2 regions of the Paraburkholderia sp. GAS41 genome follow, and region 2 is predicted to be linked to the other one. Evidence: riboswitches for the same ligand, from Rfam matches in the RefSeq annotation. Region 2 holds a riboswitch; the other holds the start of a gene.
The links. A riboswitch is a leader RNA that binds a small molecule or an ion and turns the genes downstream of it on or off. The one in region 2 is predicted to bind glycine.

Region 1 (10,821 bases), on a different contig from region 2:
CACGTGACCGGCAGCATTTCCGACGTCGCATTCAGCTTCATGGTGCAGGAACCGAGCGGGATCATCGAACGGTCGAGCGCCAGATCCTTGTCGGACAGGCTGCGCAGATAGCGCAGCATGTCCGTTTCCGAATGATGACGGTTGAACACATGATGCGTGAGGTACGCGCTGGTGCGTTCGAGCGCTTCCGGCACGGTGCTTTGCGCGGGCAGGTCGGCGTCGAGCGCGTCGATTTGCGGCACTTCGCTGACAAACGCCGCTTGCGCGAACACGGCCAGCAGATCGGCCAGATCGCTGCGACGAGTGGTTTCGTCGATCGAGATGCCAACGCGCGTATCGCTCACGCGGCGCAGGTTGATGCGCCGTGCGGTGGCGGCGTCATGCAACGCCTGGGTGCGGGCGCCGGTTTCGAACGTGAGCGTATCGAAGAAGGTCTCGTTGACGAGCGTGTAGCCGAGCTTTTTCGCGCCGGCCGCGAGCAGCGCGGCGATGCGGTTAACGCGTTGTGCAATTGTCTTCAGGCCAAGCGGGCCGTGATACACGGCGTACATGCTGGCCATGATCGCCAGCAGCGCTTGCGCGGTACAGACGTTCGAAGTCGCCTTTTCACGGCGGATGTGCTGTTCGCGCGTTTGGAGCGCGAGACGCAGCGCGGGCTTGCCTTGCGCGTCGACGGTGACGCCGACGAGACGGCCCGGCATCTGCCGCTTGAATTCGTCGCGCACGGCCAGATACGCTGCGTGCGGACCGCCGAAGCCAACCGGCACACCAAAGCGCTGCGTGTTGCCGACGGCCACGTCCGCGCCCCATTCGCCCGGCGGCGTGAGCATGGTGAGGGCGAGCAGATCGGCCGCGGCGACCACGTGGCCGCCTGCAGCATGGATCGCGTCAGCCAGCGCGCGGTAGTCGCGCACATCGCCGTTCACGCCCGGGTATTGCAGCAGCACGCCGAAGGCGTTGGCGCTGGCCGCGTCCGCAGCCGGACCGACCTTCACTTCGATGCCGACTGGCGTGGCGCGCGTCTTCACCACTTCGATGGTTTGCGGCAGGACGTCGTCGGCGACGTAGAAAATGTTCGATTTCGGCTTGCCCACGCGTTGCAGCAGCGTCATCGCCTCGGCGGCGGCCGTGGCCTCGTCGAGCAGCGAGGCGTTGGAAATGGCGAGACCCGTCAGGTCGATGATCATCTGCTGGAAATTCAGCAGCGCTTCGAGACGGCCTTGCGAGATTTCCGGCTGATACGGCGTGTAAGCCGTGTACCAGGCCGGGTTTTCGAGCACATTGCGCAGGATCACCGTCGGCGTGTGCGCGTTGTAATAGCCCTGCCCGATATACGAGCGGAACACCTGGTTCTTGTCCGCCAGTTCGCGCAGCGCGGCGAGCGCTTCGGCTTCGCTCCTGGGCTGGGCAAAGGGGCCGAGCGGCAGCGCTTCGCTGCGGCGGATCGTCTGCGGAATCACGGCGTCGATCAGCGCGGCGCGCGATGCGAAGCCGAGGGCTTCGAGCATCGCTTGCTGGTCGGCCGAATCCGGGCCGATGTGCCGTTCAGCAAAGGCGTCATGCACTTCGAGCGCGGCGAGCGAGAGAGGAGTGCGGTTCATCAGACGATCCGGGTGTTCGAGCTTCATGAGGTGTTCCTGGCGGTGCGGCCGTCCGCGTTCGTCGGACGCCGCACCTGACGGTTGATACGGGTGTTGAAAAACGCTTAGGCGCCGATGGCCTTCGTATAGGCGTCGGCGTCGATCAGGCGTTCTTGCGTGGCGCCGGCTGCCGGCTTGACCTTGAACAGCCAGCTTTCATACGGCGCGCTGTTGACCGAGTCGGGTGTGTCGGCCACGGCCGTGTTCGCTTCGATGATTTCGCCCGAGACCGGCGCGTAGATGTCGGAAGCGGCTTTCACGGATTCGATGACCGCGACGGTGTCGCCGGCGCTCACGGTCTTGCCCAGTGCCTGGACTTCGAAGAAGACGATGTCGCCGAGCGCTTCCTGCGCGTGGTCGGTGATGCCGACCGTCAGCGTACCGTCTGCTTCAGTGCGGACCCATTCGTGCGATTCGGTATATTTCAGATCGGCCGGGATGCTCATCGGATGCTCCTATGCGGTGGGTTCGGTAAAAATCTAAAAGAGGGGGCGCGCGCGCAACGGACGTTAAGCGGCAAGCACTTTTCCGTTGCGCACGAATGGCAGTTTTACCACGCTTGCGGGAAGGGCTTTGTCACGGATTTGCACGTGAACGATATCGCCGGGCTTCACTTCCTTCGGCACGCGGGCGAAGGCAATGGATTCCTGCATGGTGGGCGAGAACGTGCCGCTCGTGATTTCACCGTCGCCGTGCGGCGTGACCACCTTCTGATGGGCGCGCAGCACGCCGCCCGCCTTGCCGTTTTCCTTTTGCAGGATCAGGCCGACGAAAGCGCACTGGCAACCGTCTGCTTCGAGCTTCGACTTGCCGACGAAATCGCGCGGCGAAACCAGATCCACGGTCCAGGCGAGACCGGCGTCCAACGGCGAGACGTTGTCGTCCATGTCCTGGCCGTAGAGATTCATGCCGGCTTCGAGACGCAGCGTGTCGCGCGCGCCGAGACCGGCGGGGCGCACGCCCTGGCGCACCAAAGCATCCCAGAACTCGCAGACCGAAGTAGCCGGCAGGACGATTTCGAAACCGTCTTCGCCGGTGTAGCCGGTGCGGGCGATCATCAATTCACCAAACGGCGTGTTGTCGACGATGGCGGCGTTGAACGGCTTGAGCAACTCGGTCGAGGAGCGCGCGGACGGCGCGACCTGCCAGACCTTGTCGCGGGCGTTCGGGCCCTGCACGGCGACGATCGACAGATCGCGGCGCGGCGTAATGGTCAGGCCGTAGCTGCCTTCGGTATTGAGCCTGGTGAACCAGGCGATGTCCTTCTCGGCGGTGGCGGCGTTGACCACCAGGCGGAAGTGATCTTCGCTGAAGAAATAGGCGATCAGATCGTCGATCACGCCGCCGTCCGGATTCAGCAGACAGGAATAGAGCGCGCGGCCCGCCGTTTGCAGCTTGCCGACATTGTTGGCCAGCGCGTGCTCGAAGAAGGCGCGTACGCGCTCGCCGGTGAAATCGACCACGCACATGTGGGATACGTCGAACATGCCGGCGTCGGTGCGCACGGCGCGATGTTCGTCGATCTGCGAGCCGTAGTTGACGGGCATGTCCCAGCCGCCGAAATCGACCATGCGGGCATTCAGCGCGCGATGGGTGGCGTTAAGCGGGGTGTGTTTGAGTTCGGTCATCGGGGCCTCAGGCAGTCTCGCGAAACAAAAAGGCCATGCGGCTTGATCCCTCGCGGCCGGAATGCCTGCGAACGATGCCATGCATGACCCCTCTGTCCTCGATACCTGAGAGATTGCGCTGCCGTGCGGGTCTGCAAGCCTTGGCAAGCCGACCCGGTGCAACGCTCGCCCCTTCGGTGGGCAGCTTGCCTGGCTCGATGATGGTCGACGCCGGTGGCTACTGCCGCTCTCCAGAGTGCGAAAAACCAGTGCCTGATGGAAGTCCGGACCATGCCGGTATCAGACGGGTTCTTCGACGCGGTCGGTCCTTTTGCCTGAGAGTTTGCGGGTGTGCCCCTTCGGCGGTGCGGCCTGCGAAAACAACCGCGGCCAGCACGCTCTCCCGACGCGTGCGGCGAATGTACGCGAGGCCCGGAGGCTTGTCAAATGGAGGCTTCAGAGGGACGCGCGGTGGTGCGATGCACGCGGCGCACGCCAAAAAAAGGCGCGGGGAGCAACCCCGCGCCGATGCCGCAATGGCAGATTGCCGAACGGCTTATTCGCCGATTGCGCGAGCCGCGCCGTCGAGTTCCTGATTCAGCACGCGCTGTTCGTCGCTGGACAGGCCGCCGCCATGCTGGACCGCCATGTCATGGGCTTCCTGACGGATCTCGTCGAGGCGGTGATGCAGTGCGCCACCTTGCGGCGGCGGGTACACGCCCGCGTTGACGTGCGCGTCGATACGGCGGCTCAGATTGTCGGTACGGCCGTCGACTTGCCTGAGACGTTGTACGGCGATTTCGTGTGCGTCTGGACGCGGTGCCGGTGCCTGCGGCTGCGTCACCACGCAGGCCGCGAGGGAAGAAACCAGCGCGCAGCCAGCCAGCGCACGGATGAAACGTTGCATACCTGTTCTCCTTTGTGGACCGGAGGGAGCACCTTGGCGGTGGCTCCGGTCCCGTGCAATAAAGTTGCGGCGGATCGATGGTCAGATCGATACCGGATAGCAACGGCTAGCCGTGACTACCCGATGACCCGAATCGCGCAACAGATTGTAACGGAGCGCTCCTTTCGGAACTGTTGGCAGCAGTTACCGTCGTGTAAGCCGTGACTTGCGATGACTTGCGCGGCAATCTCAGCGGATTCGCTCGAATGGCAGGCGTTGTCCTTCGGCTTCGCTGCGCGCGGCCAGTTCGATGATCGTCATGACGTCGACGGCGTCCTGCGGACTGACCGGGAAACGCTCGCCGTCCTGGATCGTGGCGGCGAGCGCCTGGTAGAAGCCGACGTAGTCGCCGTCGCGAGTCGGCAAGGCGCGCTCGACTTCCTGATTGTTCGCGCCCAGCACGCGCAGCAGACCGGGCGCGTTACCGCCGGCGAAACCGGCGTCGCCCGGGCGTAGACCAGCTTTCAGCTGATCTTCCTGAGTATCCAGTTCGCCTTTGATGTAACTGCCGCGTGTGCCGTCAATCGCAAAGCGCGGCGGCGCGAGAGCGGTGAGGGCGCTGGCATGCAGCACCACTTCGAGGCCGTCGTAGCCGAGTTGCAGATGCACGTAGTCAGGCGCGCCGCCGCCGTCGCGAGCCGTTTTGACGGTGGCCGACACGGTGGCCGGCGGGCCGAACAGCGCGAGCGCCTGGTCGATCAGATGCGGGCCGAGATCGAACAGCAGGCCGCCGCCGCGCGACGCTTCTTCACGCCAGCGCGGTCGCACATCGGGACGGAAGCGGTCGAAATGCGATTCGTAATGCGTGACGCGGCCCAACTCGCCGCTCGCGAGCAGATCGCGGACGGTGAGGAAATCGCCGTCCCAGCGGCGGTTGTGAAACGGCGCGAAGGTGAGGCGGCGGGCGAGCGCCAGATTGGCGAGCGTCATGGCTTCCGTGGCGGTCAGCGTGACCGGCTTGTCGACCACGACGTGCTTGCCGGCTTCGAGCGTGCGTTTGGCCAGTTCGAAGTGAGTGTCGTTGGGCGTTGCGATCACCACGCATTCGATGTCGTCGAGCGCGAGCAGGGCTTCGAGATCGGGCACGACGTTGGCGCGCGGGTAGTCGGCGCGCGCCTGCTCGGCCTTGCTGGTGGCGATCGCCGCCACGGTGGCCCGGCCGCAGTGTTCGATGACCGGCGCGTGGAAGGTCGCGCCGGCAAAACCGTAACCCATCAATCCTGTTTTCAGCGGTGCAGACATGTGAGTTTCCTGCAAAAAGGGCGCGCCGCTTTGCCACCGCGGCGGCGGCGCGCGGCCTGTAATTGTGGCATGTCCCGCGCGGCGCTTGTACGGCTTGCAAAGGGCTGGATCGCGGGGCCGCGCTCGCGGGGCACGCCCGGGCTTCGTGTTAACATCCCTCCTCTCGCGCGGATCGGCCTGGCCGATCTGCCGCCGCAGTTCCCCCCTCAACCGTAAGACCCCATCCACAGACGATGTCCGCAGGCCTGAACCCCGCCCAAAACGAAGCGGTGCGCTATCTCGATGGTCCCTGTCTCGTGCTCGCCGGCGCCGGCAGTGGCAAGACGCGCGTGATTACGCAGAAAATTGCCCACCTGATCGAAGTCAAAGGCTTCGAACCGCGCCATATCGCCGCCGTGACCTTCACCAACAAGGCGGCGGCGGAAATGCGCGAGCGCGTTGGCAAACTGCTCGAAGGCAAGACGCTGACCACGCCGGGCAAGGAAGGCCGCAAGGTCCCCGTGAACCAGTTGACGGTGTGTACCTTCCACTCGCTGGGCGTGCAGATCCTGCGCCAGGAAGCCGAGCATGTCGGCCTGAAGCCGCAGTTTTCGATCATGGATTCGGACGACTGCTTCGGCATGATCCAGGAACAGGTCGGCTCGACGGACAAGGGGTTCATCCGCAAGATCCAGTCGATCATCTCGCTGTGGAAGAACGGCATGATCATGCCGGAAGAGGCGATGACGATTGCCGCGAACGAGGACGAGCATCAGGCGGCGATTGTCTACCGTAATTACGTGGCAACGCTGCACGCCTATCAGGCGGTGGATTTCGACGATCTGATCCGCGTGCCCGCCGAGCTCTTCGCGAAGAACGAGCAGGTGCGCGAGCGCTGGCAGAACAAGCTGCGCTATCTGCTGATCGACGAGTACCAGGACACGAATGCGTGCCAGTACGAACTCGTGAAGCTGCTCGCCGGGCCGCGCGCGGCATTCACGGCGGTGGGCGACGACGATCAGGCCATTTACGGCTGGCGCGGCGCGACGCTCGAAAATCTGGGCCAGCTCAGCAAGGATTTCCCGAAGCTGCATCTGATCAAGCTCGAGCAGAACTACCGCTCGACGGTGCGCATCCTGACCGCTGCGAACAACGTGATCGCGAACAACCCGAAGCTGTTCGAGAAGAAGCTGTGGTCCGAACACGGCATGGGCGACACGATCACCGTGACCGGTTGCAACGACGAAGAGCACGAAGCCGAATCCGTGGTGTTCCGCCTGTCGGCGCACAAATTCGAGCGGCGGGCGCAGTTCCGCGACTACGCGATCCTGTATCGCGGCAATTTCCAGGCGCGCATTTTCGAACAGGTGCTGCGGCGCGAGCGGATTCCGTATGTGCTGTCGGGCGGGCAGTCGTTCTTCGACAAGGCCGAGATCAAGGATATCTGCGCGTATCTGCGCCTGATCGCCAATGCCGACGACGATCCCGCGTTCATCCGCGCCATCACCACGCCGCGCCGTGGGGTGGGCAACACGACGCTCGAAGCGCTCGGCTCGTTCGCGGGTCAGGCGAAGGTGTCGCTGTTCGAGGCGGTGTACATGGGCGGCATCGAGGCGCGGCTGTCGGCGCGCCAGGTCGAGCCGTTGCGGACCTTCTGCGATTTCATGCAGCGCCTCACCGACCGCGCGGACAAGGATCCGGCCTCCGAAGTGCTCAACGACCTGATGGACGCGATCCACTACGAGGCGTATCTGTACGACGCGTTCGACGAGCGCCAGGCGCAGTCGAAATGGCAGAACGTGCTGGAGTTTACCGAGTGGCTGAAGCGCAAGGGCACCAAACCGGAGCCTGCGGCGGGCTCCGAGGCAACCGGCTACGACAACGCCGACGGTCTCGCGGATACCGGCAAGAGCCTGCTCGGTCTGATCCAGACGGTCGCGTTGATGTCGATGCTGGAAGGCAAAGAGGAAGATCCGGATGCGGTGCGGCTGTCGACGGTGCATGCGTCGAAGGGGCTCGAGTATCCGCACGTGTTTCTGGTGGGTGTCGAGGAAGGCATCATGCCGCACCGCGGCGGCTCCGACGACGCGCCGATCGACGACGCGCGCATCGAGGAAGAACGCCGGCTGATGTACGTGGCGATCACGCGGGCGCAGCGCAGCTTGCATCTGAACTGGTGCAAGAAACGGAAGCGCGCCCGGGAAACGGTGGTGTGCGAGCCGTCGCGGTTTATCCCCGAGATGGGCCTGGACGAGGCGCCCCCGCCGACGGCGGAGGAAGCGCCGATGTCGCCGAAGGATCGCCTCGCAAGTCTCAAGGCTTTGTTGCAGAAGCCTTGATTGCAAGTGAGTTCGGCGTGGCGGGTTCGGCGCCTCCGCTGACCCATCGCGTAACATGGGTACGTAAAAAATCCCTGCCCGTTTTGCCACGGAGCAGGGATTTTTTTCAGCGGTACCGCCCGCCCAACCGAAGTGCCGCTTATTTGGCCGCGCTGACCATGTAATCGACGGCGGCCTTCACGTCGGCGTCGGACGCAGTCGAGCCGCCTTTGGGCGGCATGGCGCCCTTGCCGTGCAGCGCATAGTTGTAAATCGTGTCCATCGGGTCCTTGAGACGCGGTGCCCAAGCCGTCTTGTCGCCGAACTTCGGCGCGTTGAGTACGCCCGCGGCGTGGCAGGCCTGGCAAACCTGCTCGTAGAGTGCCTTGCCGGCCTGCGCGTTGTCTGCACTCGGGGCACCGCCGGCGGGCGGCGCGGCCGGTGCGCTGGCAATGGCGGCAAGCGCGGCCGCAGCCTGGGAGGCCGCGGCGCTCGCGTCTGCCGCTGCGCCCGACGCGGGGGCTTCCGCGGCGGCTGCTGCCGCGCCTGCGGCGGCTTGTGCCGCGGTTGGCACCGGTGGTTCGGCAAAGTTGCCGCCCGAATTGTTCGCCATATAAACGACGGCGCGGGCAATCTCGTAGTCGCTATAGTCGTCCGGGCTGGTGCCGCCGCGCGGGGGCATCGCGCCCTTGCCGGTCAAGGCCGTGTGCCAGAGCGTGTCGAAGCCCTGCGCGATGCGCGGCGCCCAGTCGGCGGAGTTGGTGAATTTCGGTGCGCCGGCCGCGCCAGTGGCGTGACAGGCCGAGCAGACCGCCTTGTAGACTTCCTCGCCGGTCTTGTAGACGCGCGGTGCGTTGGCGTCGTGAATGTCGACCTGGGCAAGTGGTGCAATGCGCGCACTGACCTCGGCGTCGGAGAGACTATCGGTCCCGGCGCCGATGCGGGTCCAGTTGTCGGCGTAGGCCGCGAGCAGGACGATGATGACGATCGGGATAGCAAAACTGGCGATGATCGCCACAATCAGCTGTGCTGGAGTTTTAATCGGGGCTTCGTGATTGGGTGCTTCGCTCATGCTTGTCTCGTCTCCCGTGGGTATTGTGAGCGGTACAGCGTGACGCCAATGACCTTATTGTTTATTTAGCCACGGACGATTATAGACGCAGAGCTTCGGCGGCGGCGAGCGGTGGCTAGGGGTCTTCAGCGGGCGTTTACCCGAATTTGCGCGATCGGGCGGTGGCGGGGCGCGGGCGTTGGCGGGGGCCTTCGCAGGGCGGTCGGTGGACGGGCCGCGGGAAACCGGGTATCCTCTCGGTCTCGCTTTGGCGCTGCTTTCGTGGCGCTTTCGTGTTGAAGCGCCCGTAGCTCAATGGATAGAGTACTGCCCTCCGAAGGCAGGGGTTGCTGGTTCGATCCCAGCCGGGCGCACCAATAGCCGTAAGGCTTTCAGCGGTTTCTCTGGTGTGGCGTTACGCTACAGACGTCGCACACGACTTCTGTGGGCAATACGAGCAGCCACAAAAAATCCCCGCCTTAAACGCTTTCTCCGCGTATCAGTTGTCTGGACTTTCACACAGACTTCGCCATTCTCTTCAATACGCACCGCAGCCGACTGTAAGCAAGCGCGAGCCAGCCTCGCGGCGCCGTCGTTCAATTTACGGTGCCCGCCTGTGCAGCCGTTTCGTCGTGCATACCGCACCCATGGCCGTTTCAGTTTGCCCGGCTGACTTCCCCGCTGAGCCGCTCCACCCAGCTTCTAATTCCAACACCAGAACACCCGCTACTTCTCCACCCAACATAACCATCCGGCCTGACAATCCACGCAGTACCGCCCTTAGCCCGATACGCGGTCACGAAATCGCCCGATGCGTCCGTCAGCGTCGTCATAACCTCAGAAGCCGGCACTTCGCAACCCGGCGCCGTAACGAGCACCGCTGATACAGCCCCGGCCAAAGCCGTCGATAGCGCACGACACCCGTCGATAAAAGCGTCATATTGCTCGGCCTTGTCGATATAGCCCACAAGCGTATGCTTCCCCCGCCCGATGTACTCATGCAGCCGCCTTGAGTGGCCGACGAAACGCTGCGTCAGGCCACGCGCATCGGGCAGCCGGTCACCTGGCGCGGGAGCCGCGGGATCGGCATCGGCCTCGGCACACAGATCCATCACAATCGCGCTCCCACGATAGGAAATCAGCAGTTGAGTCTCACGCATTGCCGGATTCGCGGCCTGCCGCGCGAGCACGGCATTGAGCGCCGCGCTGGTCGATTTGACGACATCGACGCCCACGGGATGCCGTTCCGCGTGGTAACTGTCGAGCAATGCGGCACCGGACAGGCCTTTCGCGACGTGGGCCAGTTTCCACGCAAGGTTGTGCGCATCCTGCAGTCCCGTGTTCATGCCCTGGCCGCCCACCGGCGGATGAATGTGGGCAGCGTCGCCGGCAATGAACACCCGGCCGCACCCATACGCGGACGCGATCCGATGACTCACCCGGTACACCGACGACCAGCGCATCGACGATAGCTGCGTGCCCTCCGGCAACGACGGCAATAGCAGGCTGCGCATCGTCTCGAAGTCGGGTGTTCCGGCCGTCGCGAGCGTCGCGGCAAGTTCCTCGGGCACGATCATCGAGAGCCGGTAGCGCTTTGCGGAACCGCGAACCGGCACCGCCGCGACACTGGTTTTCGCCCGTGCGGGATCCGTCCACTCGAATCGATACATCGGCCCGCGCGGATACGACCAGTCCACATCGAGGTCGGCGAGTGCGAAGGTCTGCGGATATTGCTCACCTTCGAAGTTCAGGCCCAGCCCCGCGCGGACCTTGCTGTGCGCACCGTCGCAGCCGACCAGCCATTTGCAACGCACACTGAGGGTCTCGCCTTGCGATCCCGTCAAAAACGCCTCGACCACCTCGCCGTGGTCGATGAAGCGGTCCAGCGTATAACCGTATCGCACCTGGCCGCCGCGCTCTGCGAACGCCGCTTCGAGCAGGCGCTCCGTCTCGTATTGCGCAAGGGATAGCGAGCCGTACGGCAGCCCTTCATCCGGTACGTCCATGGAGCGCGCGGGCACCTTTGCGCCGTCGACCC
Region 2 (10,821 bases):
CGAATCGCGGCCCGGCGGAAGTCTGAGATTGGCGAGGCTCATGGACGGAGCGTGTCGTTGTCGTTTCACTTCCCTTCTGGCGGCGTGGTGAAGAGAAAGATAACGGCGGAATGCCGACGGCGGTAGCCATCGGTTTTCGCTATCTTTTATGTATGGGATGCATAGATGGCGCAACTGACGGCGGCGCCTGGTCGCCTACCCGCGTCGAGCATCTGGCAGTGCGAAAAGAATCGTCAGACGCGAAATGAGCCAGCGCGTTCTTCGCGCCTGAAATCAGCCGTGAGGTATTCGACGACCGCGCGTCCCGCAGCGCGGGTGGCCCGGCCCATGGGAAAGAATGCGTGCACCGGAATGTCGGCGGTTTGCCATTCGACCAGCAGCCTGACGAGCGAGCCATCGGCAAGCTCGCGGCGGCAGGCCCATTCGCTGGTGGAAGTGATACCGATCCCTGCGATCGCCGCAGCCACCGCGCCCTCGTTCTCGTTGGTTGAAAAATGCGCTTCGAGCTCGACCGTCACGTCCTCGTCCCCGCGTGAAAATTTCCAGCCCGCCGGGACCACCGACGCCGGTCCGCCAACGATGCGGTGCTGTTTCAGCTCATCGGGCGTGGCCGGCGCACCGTGACGTTCGATGTACTCAGGCGCCGCGATGATGACCCGCTGAATGTGCGTCATCAGCCTTGCGGTGGCGCTCGAATCGACGAGATTTCCGAGCCGGATGGCGACATCCACCGCGTCTCTAACCAGATCCTGCGGACGATCGCCCAGCAGCATCTGCAGCCGCAATTCCGGATGACGCGCAAGAAACGGCGCGACACGCGGGATCACTTCGCGGATCGCCACGCTGCTCGGCATGCTCATGCGCAACATGCCACGCAGTTCGCTGCCTTCGCGCACGCTCTGACCGGCGTCCTCGAGCGCCGTGAGGATTGGGTCGAGACGCGACAAAAACTCGGCGCCTGCATCGGTCAATACGACTGCTCGCGTGGTACGCGTCAGCAAACGCGCCCCCAGGTCGCTTTCGAGGTCGGCGATGATGCGCGATACCTGCGATTGCGACAGCCCGAATTCGCGCGCTGCAGCCGAGAAGCTACCGAGCCGCGCGACGCGGGTGTACAGCTTGAGGGAGAGGATATCCTTCACGGTGCCCGATAACTGGTTTGAGGCGGGATGCCGAAGCAAGGCTATACGATTGATGCGTGATGCGCAAATATATGCCGGGCGAACCGCCATCGCGCAGCAGCCGGATTGCATCGAGGCGGCACGCCCGCTTTGAACGCATCAGCGAAACCGCAGAGCTGCCAACCCGCAAAAAATCACTTGCCGGAATGATTGGCAACCGCTACCGTTACGCCGTTCTACACGCTGTCGCGGGAGAGACTGTCACGCAGCAATGCGTTGACGGCGCCGACGGAGCAACCGCCCCGGAAACTCTCAGGCACAAGGACCGCCCAGCGGGAACATCTGGAGAGCGGCGCTTTACGCGCCCACCGAAGGGGATTTTCGCCCGCCCGGCAACGGGATGCGCGCGAAAAGAAACTCTCAGGTACATGGACAGATGGGGCATGGAAGCCGGAAACGGCCGTGCTCACTTACTCTGGACCATGACATGTCAAGCATCGCCATCATTGGCGCCGGCATTACCGGCGTCACGACCGCTTACGCCCTCGCGCAACGCGGCTTCAACGTTACCGTGTTCGAACGCCACCGCTATGCCGCGATGGAAACCTCCTTCGCCAACGGCGGCCAGTTGTCGGTTAGCAATGCCGAGGTGTGGAACCGCACGGCAACCGTCGTCAAAGGCCTGCGCTGGATGCTGACCCGCGACGCACCGCTGCTGCTCAATCCGCTGCCGAGCTGGCACAAGTATTCGTGGATGGGCGAATTTTTGCGGCAGATTCCGCATTACCGTGCGAACACCATCGAAACCGTGCGACTGGCGATTGCCGCGCGCGAGCATCTGTTTTCGATTGCGGCGCGCGAGCAGATCGATTTCGACCTCGAACGGCGCGGCATTCTGCACGTCTACAAGACCGGCAAGGAATTCGACGCGGCGGCTAAAGTCAACGCGCTGCTCAACGAAGGCGGACTCGAACGCAACCCGGTGAGCGTGGCGGATATTCGCCAGATCGAACCGGCACTCGACGGTGCCTTCCATGGTGGCTTCTTCACCCCGTCCGATTCGACCGGCGACATCCACAAGTTCACACGTGGCCTCGCGCAGGCATGCGAGCGTCTTGGCGTCGAATTCCGTTACGACACGGAGATCACGTCGATCACGCCCGGCCGCGCAGGCAGCTTCAGCATCGACGCGAGGCAAGCGGGCGAGCCGTTTCAGCAGACGTTTGCGCAGGTCGTGGTCTGTGCCGGCGTGCAGAGCCGCGAATTCGCGTCGATGCTCGGCGACCGCGTCAATATCTACCCTGTCAAAGGCTATTCCATCACGGTTTGTCTCGACGACGCCGCGAGCCAACACGGCGCACCGTGGGTCAGTCTGCTCGACGACAGCGCGAAGATCGTCACGAGCCGCCTCGGCAGCGACCGCTTCCGCGTGGCCGGCACCGCTGAAATCAACGGCTTCAATCGCGACATTCGCGCTGAGCGTATTGCGCCGCTGACTGAATGGACTCGCCGACATTTTCCGCAGGTCAATACGTCGCGCGTGATCCCATGGGCCGGCTTACGGCCGATGCTGCCGAGCATGTTGCCGAAAGTGGGTAAAGGCCGCCTGCCCGGTGTGTTCTATAACACCGGACATGGGCATCTTGGCTGGACGCTTTCGGCGGCGACCGCCGCAGGCGTAGCCGATGTGATCGCGGCGACGCGCGTATCGCGAACCTGATCGTCAGCTCCGCGAAGCATTCTTCGCGGGCTGACGCGGGCCGCAAGGCCGCTAAATCCACCCAACCCACCCAACCCGCTAACGCGCTTCAGCGACCTTGCGTTGCCGCCATAGGCAAAGCAGGTCGCAGGCTATGTGTGCGGCGGCAATCGCGGTGATTTCGCTCTGATCGTACGCGGGCGCCACTTCCACGACATCCGCGCCGATCAGGTTCACGCCACTGAGACCACGCACGATAGCCAACCCCTGCGCCGACGACAACCCGCCGGCAACCGGCGTACCCGTGCCCGGTGCAAAGGCCGGATCGAGACAATCGATATCGAAGGTCAGATACGCGGGACGTTCCCCGACAATCGACATGATCCGCTCCACCGCCGCACGCGTGCCATGTTCGTGCACCCACGCCGCGTCGAGGATGTTGATACCCATGAAGTCGTCGTTCCACGTACGGATGCCGACCTGCACCGAGGTCTTCGGATCGATCAGGCCGTCTTTCACCGCCTTGTAGAACATCGAGCCGTGATTCAGGCTGTCCGGACTGTCGTCGGCCCAGGTGTCGCAGTGGGCGTCGAAGTGAATCAGCGACAACGGCTTGCCATACTTCTCCGCATGCGCAATCAGCAACGGGTAGGTGATGTAGTGATCGCCGCCTAGCGTCAACATCTTTGCATCCGAACGCAGAATGGTGCGGGCATGCTCGACGATCGCTGGTTTGATCGTCAACGGATTGTGCGCATCAAACCAGCAGTCACCATAATCCGTCACGGCGAGATCGTCGAATGGGTTGAAGCCCCACGGATAGGGATGTAATTCGGACAACTGCACGCTCGCCGCCCGCACCGCGGCAGGACCGAGACGCGCGCCGGAACGGAAGGTCGTGGCCAGATCGAGCGGCACACCGGAAACGACCACATCGGCCCCTGCCAGTTCGCGTGTGTACTTGCGCCGCATGAACGACAGCACACCCGCGTAAGTGTTCTCGATCGACGAGCCGTAGAGAGACGGGCGGCGGATTGCACCGTCGCCATAGAGCAGTTCAGTCATGGGACGACCTGATAAAACACGCCGGCAACACGCGCGATTTTCCTGAAGTTGTGCGCGTGTCGCCCGGCTTCGGATTCATTGGGAACGCGACGGTGCGAGTCCTGCCCCCCCGCGCTGGCTTGCGAATCCTTTAGCGCAGCCGCACCAGAGTGGATTTAAGCTCGGTGTACTTCTCCAATGCATGCAACGACTTGTCACGGCCGTTGCCCGATTGCTTGTAGCCGCCGAACGGGAAATTCATATCGCCCCCTTCGTCGTAGCAATTGACCCACACGGTGCCGGCGCGCAGGCTGCGCGCGACTTCGTGCGCGGTTGTCAGGTTCGAGGTCCAGACCGCGGCGGCAAGGCCATATTCGCTGTCGTTGGCAATCCTGATCGCTTCTTCAACCGTATCGAATGTGATGACCGACAGCACCGGCCCGAAGATTTCTTCGCGGGCGATCTTCGCGTCCGCCTTCGTGTCGAAGATGGTCGGCTCGATATAGTAGCCGCCGGTTTCGTGCTTCACGCGCCCGCCGCCGAGCAGCAGCTTCGATTCCGCGCGTCCCGCTTCGATATAGCCCAGCACGCGGTCCAGTTGCACCTGATCGACGATTGCGCCCATCGAGGTCTTCGGATCGAGCGGATTGCCCGGCGTATAACTGCGCGCGGCGGCAATCAGCTTGTCGAGAAACACGTCTTTGATGTCGCGATGCACGAGCAGGCGCGAACCCGCCGTGCACATCTCGCCCATGTTGTAGAAGATTGCGCCTGCCGCCGCGTTGGCGGCACGGTCGAGGTCCGCACAGTCGGACATCACGATGTTCGGCGACTTGCCGCCGAGTTCGAGCCACACACGTTTCAGATTGGACTGACCGGCGTACTGCATGATCTGCTTGCCGACGTTGGTCGAGCCGGTGAAAGCGAGGCAGTCGACATCCGGATGCAGCGCAAGCAGTTTGCCCGGTTCGCCCGCACCCGGTACGACGTTGAACACGCCTGCGGGAATGCCCGCCTCGTACGCGAGCTGGGCGATGCGAATCGCCGTGAGCGGGGATTTTTCAGAGGGCTTCAGCACCACGCTATTGCCTGCGGCCAACGCCGGGCCGAATTTCCACGAGGCCATCAGGATCGGGAAATTCCACGGCACCACCGCCGCCACCACGCCGATCGGTTCACGCGTGACGAGTCCCACCAGATGATGGTCCGCCGGCGCGACTTCGCCGCCGATCTTGTCGATGGCTTCAGCGAACCATTCCACGCAATACGCGGCGCCGGGTACATCGACCGAAGTCGTATCGCCAATCGGCTTGCCCGCATCAAGCGTTTCGAGCAGCGACAGTTCGTCGAGATGATCGCGCAGCAAGCCCGCCCAACGCAGCAGAATTGCTTTGCGCTTGCGCGGATTCAGCCCGGACCACACGCCCGCGTCGAACGCGGAGCGCGCCGCGGCCACCGCCGCGTTCACATCCTCGGCTGCGCTGTCGGCCACCTTGACGAGCAGCTTGCCGTCAATCGGGCTCAGGCAATCGAAGGTACGCCCGCTTGCTGCATGGCGGTATTCGCCGTCGATAAACGCGCGGCCTTCGATTGAAAGCGTTGCCGCTTTGTCTTGCCAGTATGCCAGGGTTTTTTCCATCAGGATGCCTCAATGTTATGCGCTCGACGTTCGACGTGCGGACCGCGCTTGCAGCCCTCACGTGCGCCGTAACGGCGTTGACGCGGAGTGTCTAGAAGCTCGGGGGTGAATTCGCCGAGACGATTTCGCAGACATGTTCCGCGCTGGGATTGCGAAAACGGTGCGGCAGGCGGCTTTCGAAGTAATAGCTGTCACCAGGGTCGAGCAGCCACGTGGCGCCCTCGACGGTCAATTCGATCTGACCGCTGACGATCACGCCGCCCTCGTGTCCCGTATGCACCAGCATTTCCGGACCGGTGTCCGCGAGCGGCTGATAGACCTCGCGCAGAATGCCCATGTTGCGGTCTTTCACGCCTGCACCGGCGAGATAGAACTCGATCGACTCGTTGCCGAGATTCGGCATGTCGGCGCGGCGCGATACCACCGAGCGGTCCGCTTCGACTTCGAACGTAAAGAACTCCGCAAGGCTCATTGGAATGCACTCGAGCAGCTTCTTAAGCGAGCCGACCGAGGGGCTGACGCGATTTTGTTCGATCAACGAAATGGTGCCGTTGGTGACGCCCGCCCGCTTGGCCAGCTCGCGCTGAGACAGGCCATTCTTCTTACGGATGTACTGCAAGCGGGTCGCTACTTCGATGGACATCGCTGCACTCTCAGAGTGGATGAACCGGTTCAGGGAACCCACGAGGGTCGGGTAAAGGTCACCCACGCCTCTCGCGAGTGTTGAATATTCTAATCACTTTAAAGCCGCCGCTGCTAGGGCAAACCCTGAGCGAAATTAGAATTACTCACTATCGCAACGAACATTCCCAACCTACGTGTTTCGGCCTGTGACCTCGGGTAAGCCCTGATAAATCTTTTATAAAAATGATTTGACGGCAATATTGGCTCGTATATGCTGGTTCACAGGCGATCGTCATGCCCACGTCACAGACACTCACCGGAGTGAATTGCGACGCAGCGAAGCTGGTTCGCGAGGGCTTGGACGATCATCCCGCGTCACGTTTCTTTAAACGCACGGTGCGTTACTGGAGCGAGGCGTTCAATACTTTCAACGTCGCTAGTCGAGTGTAATCGTGAGAGTCCGAGGCCCTTTGGTTAGGTGGGAACGCAGTCAGGCGAGACGTCTTCGTCCTGAAGGCGCCATCGCCGACGGCAGCAACGGCAGTCTGGCGTTTCGCCGCTTTCTGTCCGTCTTCACGATCCTGTCCCGCCGTTCTGTCCGACGCCACAATTCCGTCTCTGCGCGTGCTTTCATAGCCGTACGCACGGACGAGGTCGCTTCGCTGCTGCCGTAGCGCCTCCCGCCTATTTACCGTTCGGTTCACCTGTTTGTCTGAGCGCGCCTTCGTGGGTATCTGCGCTTGTGCAGGCATAGTTGCGCCTGCTGGCTGCCCAAACCTTTGCGGGTTGCGCCGGACAACAGACTGAATCGAACGGTCTCCCTGATAGCAACGCGCGGCATGGTCCGCTTTCGACCTCCGCCTGCACTTCTGGTGGCTTTGCGCACTGCGCACGGCTGCGCAACCGTGCCGCGCCTGTTTAAACGTTGTTCGTGCCGCATCCCGCGGGGAACAAACACGTCCATTCAATTAGTCATGCAAACCAGACCTCTGGTCGGCATTAGCGCCGACAGAACGATGAACGGAGCGCACCCGTCGCACATGGTGGGCGAGAAGTACATCGCCGCCGTGGTCGACGGTTCGCAGGCGTTGGCGATGCTGCTGCCTGCGCTCGGCAATCGTCAGGCTGCCGCCGACATTCTGGCGACGGTGGACGGATTGCTGCTGACCGGCAGCTATTCGAATGTCGAACCGCACCATTACGGCGGTCACGCAAGCGCGCCGGGCACGCTGCACGACGCCGCACGCGACGCGACGACGCTGCCGCTCATCATGGCCGCCGTCGACGCTGGTGTCCCCGTGCTCGCCATCTGTCGTGGCTTTCAGGAAATGAACGTGGTGTTTGGCGGGACGCTGCATCAAAGCGTTCACGCGGTGACAGGCCTGAACGACCACCGCGAGAACAAGGAAGACGAACTGGACGTGCAATACGCACCCTCGCATCTCATCGCATTGACTCAAGGCGGCTTGCTGCAGCGCCTCGCAGCCGGAGCGCACGAGGCGCGGGTGAATTCCCTGCACGGTCAAGGCGTCGAGCGGCTGGGCAACGGCCTCGTGGCCGAAGCCACGGCGCCGGACGGATTGATCGAAGCGGTGAGCGTCAAGGATGCCCGCGCCTTCGCTCTGGGTGTGCAGTGGCACCCCGAGTGGAAGCATGCGAGCGATGCGCTCTCCACCGCGATCTTCCAGGCCTTCGGCGATGCCTGCCGCGATCGAATGCGCACCAGGGCCGGCCACGGCGCGGTCTCCACCGCCGCCACGCAAGCCGCGTCCAGTCCGCGCAAAAACTGAGAGAACAATCATGCATGACATCGACGAATTTCTGAAACAACACCGCATCACCGAGATCGAAGCAATCATTCCCGACATGGCCGGGATCGCGCGCGGCAAGATCATTCCGCGCAGCAAGTTCGAATCCGGCGAATCCATGCGCCTGCCGCAAGCGGTGATGATCCAGACCGTCACGGGGGATTATCCGGAAGACGGGTCCCTGACCGGCGTCACCGACCCGGATATGGTCTGCGTTCCCGATGCGTCGACCATCCGCCTCATTCCCTGGGCGGTCGACCCTACCGCACAGGTGATTCACGACTGCGTGCACTTCGACGGTACGCCGGTCGCGATCTCGCCGCGCCGCGTATTGCGCCAGGTGCTCGAACTCTACAAGGCGAAGGGCTGGAAGCCGGTCATCGCACCGGAACTCGAGTTCTACCTGGTGGACATGAACAAGGACCCGGATCTGCCGCTGCAACCGCCGATCGGCCGTACGGGTCGTCCGGAAACCGGCCGTCAGGCGTACTCGATCGAAGCGGTGAACGAATTCGATCCGCTCTTCGAAGATATCTATGAGTACTGCGATATTCAGGAGCTCGAAGTCGACACGCTGATTCACGAAGTCGGCGCGGCGCAGATGGAAATCAATTTCATGCACGGCGACCCGCTCAAGCTCGCAGATAGCGTGTTTCTGTTCAAGCGCACGGTGCGCGAGGCGGCTTTGCGTCACAAGATGTATGCGACGTTCATGGCCAAGCCGATGGAAGGTGAACCCGGCTCGGCGATGCACATGCATCAGAGCCTCGTCGACGAAGAAAGCGGCCAGAATCTGTTCACGGGTGGCGACGGCAAGCCGACGCAACTGTTCGACGGCTATATCGCCGGCCTGCAGAAATACACCCCCGCATTGATGCCGATCTTCGCGCCGTACATCAACTCGTATCGCCGTCTGTCGCGCTTCATGGCCGCGCCGATCAACGTGCAGTGGGGCTACGACAACCGCACGGTGGGGTTCCGGATTCCGCATTCGGGGCCGGCCGCGCGCCGCATCGAAAACCGCATTCCGGGCGTCGACTGCAATCCGTACCTCGCCATCGCGGCCACGCTCGCAGCAGGCTACCTCGGTATGACGCAAGGTTTGCGTCCGACCGAGCCGCTCATCAGCGACGGCTACGAACTGCCCTACCAGCTCCCGCGCAATCTCGAAGAGGGCCTGACGCTGATGGGTGCGTGCGAACCGATCGCAGAAGTGCTCGGCGAGAAATTCGTCAAGGCCTACCTGGCATTGAAGGAAACCGAATACGAAGCGTTCTTCCGCGTGATCAGTTCGTGGGAACGCCGCCATTTGCTGCTGCACGTTTAAGACGCGCCGCGACAAACAGAACAACTGGAGGCAATATGAGCTACAGAACAGAAGAAGTCGCGTACGTGCAGCCGGCCCAGCCGGCCGCCGCCGCGCAGGTTTCGCAACATCGCAGCACGGCAGAATATCGCGCGCTCGACGCAGCGCATCACATCCATCCGTTTTCGGATATGGGCTCGCTCAACAAGTCGGGTAGCCGCGTGATCGTCAAGGCCAAGGGCGTGTACCTTTGGGACTCCGAAGGCAATCAGATCATCGACGGCATGGCGGGTCTGTGGTGCGTGAACGTCGGTTATGGCCGCAAGGAACTGGCCGACGCGGCTTACCGGCAGATGCTGGAACTGCCCTACTACAACACCTTCTTCAAGACCACGCATCCGCCGGTCATCGAACTGTCCGCGCTGCTTGCGGAACTGGCCCCGGCGCCCTTCAACCACTTCTTCTATTGCAACAGCGGTTCGGAAGGCAATGACACGGTGCTGCGCATCGTCCATCAATACTGGGCGACGCAAGGCAAGCACGCCAAGAAGTATGTCATTTCGCGCAAGAACGGCTATCACGGCTCGACCATCGCCGGCGGCACGCTGGGCGGCATGGGCTACATGCATGAGCAGATGCCGTCGAAGGTCGAGAACATCGTCCATATCGATCAACCGTATTACTTCGGCGAAGCCGAGGGCAATCTGACGCCGGAAGAATTCGGTCTCGCCCGCGCGCAACAACTCGAAGCCAAGATCCTCGAGATCGGCGCCGAGAATGTCGCCGCGTTTATCGGTGAGCCTTTCCAGGGGGCAGGCGGCGTAATTTTCCCGCCGTCCACCTATTGGCCGGAAATCCAGCGTATTTGCCGCAAGTACGACATTCTGCTGGTCGCGGATGAAGTGATCGGCGGCTTCGGCCGCACCGGCGAATGGTTCGCGCATCAGCACTTCGACTTCGAGCCCGACCTCATCACGCTCGCCAAGGGTCTGACGAGCGGCTATGTGCCGATGGGCGCAGTCGGTCTGCATGATCGCGTGGCCAAGGCCATCGTCGAAAACGGCGACTTCAATCACGGCCTCACCTACTCGGGTCATCCGGTCGCAGCGGCCGTGGCGGTCGCCAATCTGAAACTGCTGCGCGACGAAAAGATCGTCGAACGCGTCAAGACCGACACCGGCCCGTACTTTCAGAAGGCACTGCGCGACACTTTTGCGAACCATCCGATCATCGGCGATATCGCCGGCACCGGACTCGTGGCCGGCCTGCAACTCGCGCAGGATCCCGCCACACGCAAGCGCTTTGCCAATGGAGGCGACGTCGGCACGATCTGCCGCGACTTCTGCTTCAACGGCAATCTGATCATGCGCGCAAGCGGCGACCGGATGCTGCTGTCGCCGCCGCTCGTTATTACGAAGCAGGAAATCGACGAAATCGTATCGAAGGCGAAAAGAGCCGTAGACGCGACCGCACAACAACTCGGAATTTCGTAACGGCAGTTCTTTTCCGGCATGGGCGCTTTACAACGCGTGCTCATGCCGGGACTTCAACCTCAAGGGAAAATAAAGTCATGAGCGCTA

Region 1: linked by a shared signal. The riboswitch ahead of gcvT (glycine cleavage system aminomethyltransferase GcvT) and the one ahead of P3T43_RS17720 (D-amino acid dehydrogenase) in region 2 are both predicted to bind glycine.

What each region holds. Positions count from the first base shown of each region.
Region 1 is NZ_JBNDMK010000005.1:165,809-176,629, reverse strand. It holds gene gcvP (aminomethyl-transferring glycine dehydrogenase) at 1-1,628, opposite strand, end outside; gene gcvH (glycine cleavage system protein GcvH) at 1,706-2,086, opposite strand; gene gcvT (glycine cleavage system aminomethyltransferase GcvT) at 2,150-3,268, opposite strand; glycine riboswitch at 3,351-3,512, opposite strand; glycine riboswitch at 3,561-3,663, opposite strand; gene P3T43_RS10230 (hypothetical protein) at 3,804-4,154, opposite strand; gene P3T43_RS10225 (oxidoreductase) at 4,383-5,435, opposite strand; gene P3T43_RS10220 (UvrD-helicase domain-containing protein) at 5,669-7,753, shown strand; gene P3T43_RS10215 (c-type cytochrome) at 7,893-8,804, opposite strand; tRNA gene P3T43_RS10210 (tRNA-Arg) at 9,085-9,160, shown strand; gene P3T43_RS10205 (FAD-dependent monooxygenase) at 9,440-10,821, opposite strand, start outside.
Region 2 is NZ_JBNDMK010000012.1:11,150-21,970, reverse strand. It holds gene P3T43_RS17730 (nuclear transport factor 2 family protein) at 1-130, opposite strand, end outside; gene P3T43_RS17725 (LysR family transcriptional regulator) at 234-1,142, opposite strand; glycine riboswitch at 1,454-1,567, shown strand; gene P3T43_RS17720 (D-amino acid dehydrogenase) at 1,609-2,841, shown strand; gene speB (agmatinase) at 2,920-3,885, opposite strand; gene P3T43_RS17710 (aldehyde dehydrogenase) at 4,016-5,503, opposite strand; gene P3T43_RS17705 (cupin domain-containing protein) at 5,595-6,146, opposite strand; gene P3T43_RS17700 (hypothetical protein) at 6,580-6,801, shown strand; gene P3T43_RS17695 (gamma-glutamyl-gamma-aminobutyrate hydrolase family protein) at 7,102-7,917, shown strand; gene P3T43_RS17690 (glutamine synthetase family protein) at 7,928-9,262, shown strand; gene P3T43_RS17685 (aspartate aminotransferase family protein) at 9,298-10,734, shown strand; gene P3T43_RS17680 (polyamine ABC transporter substrate-binding protein) at 10,812-10,821, shown strand, end outside.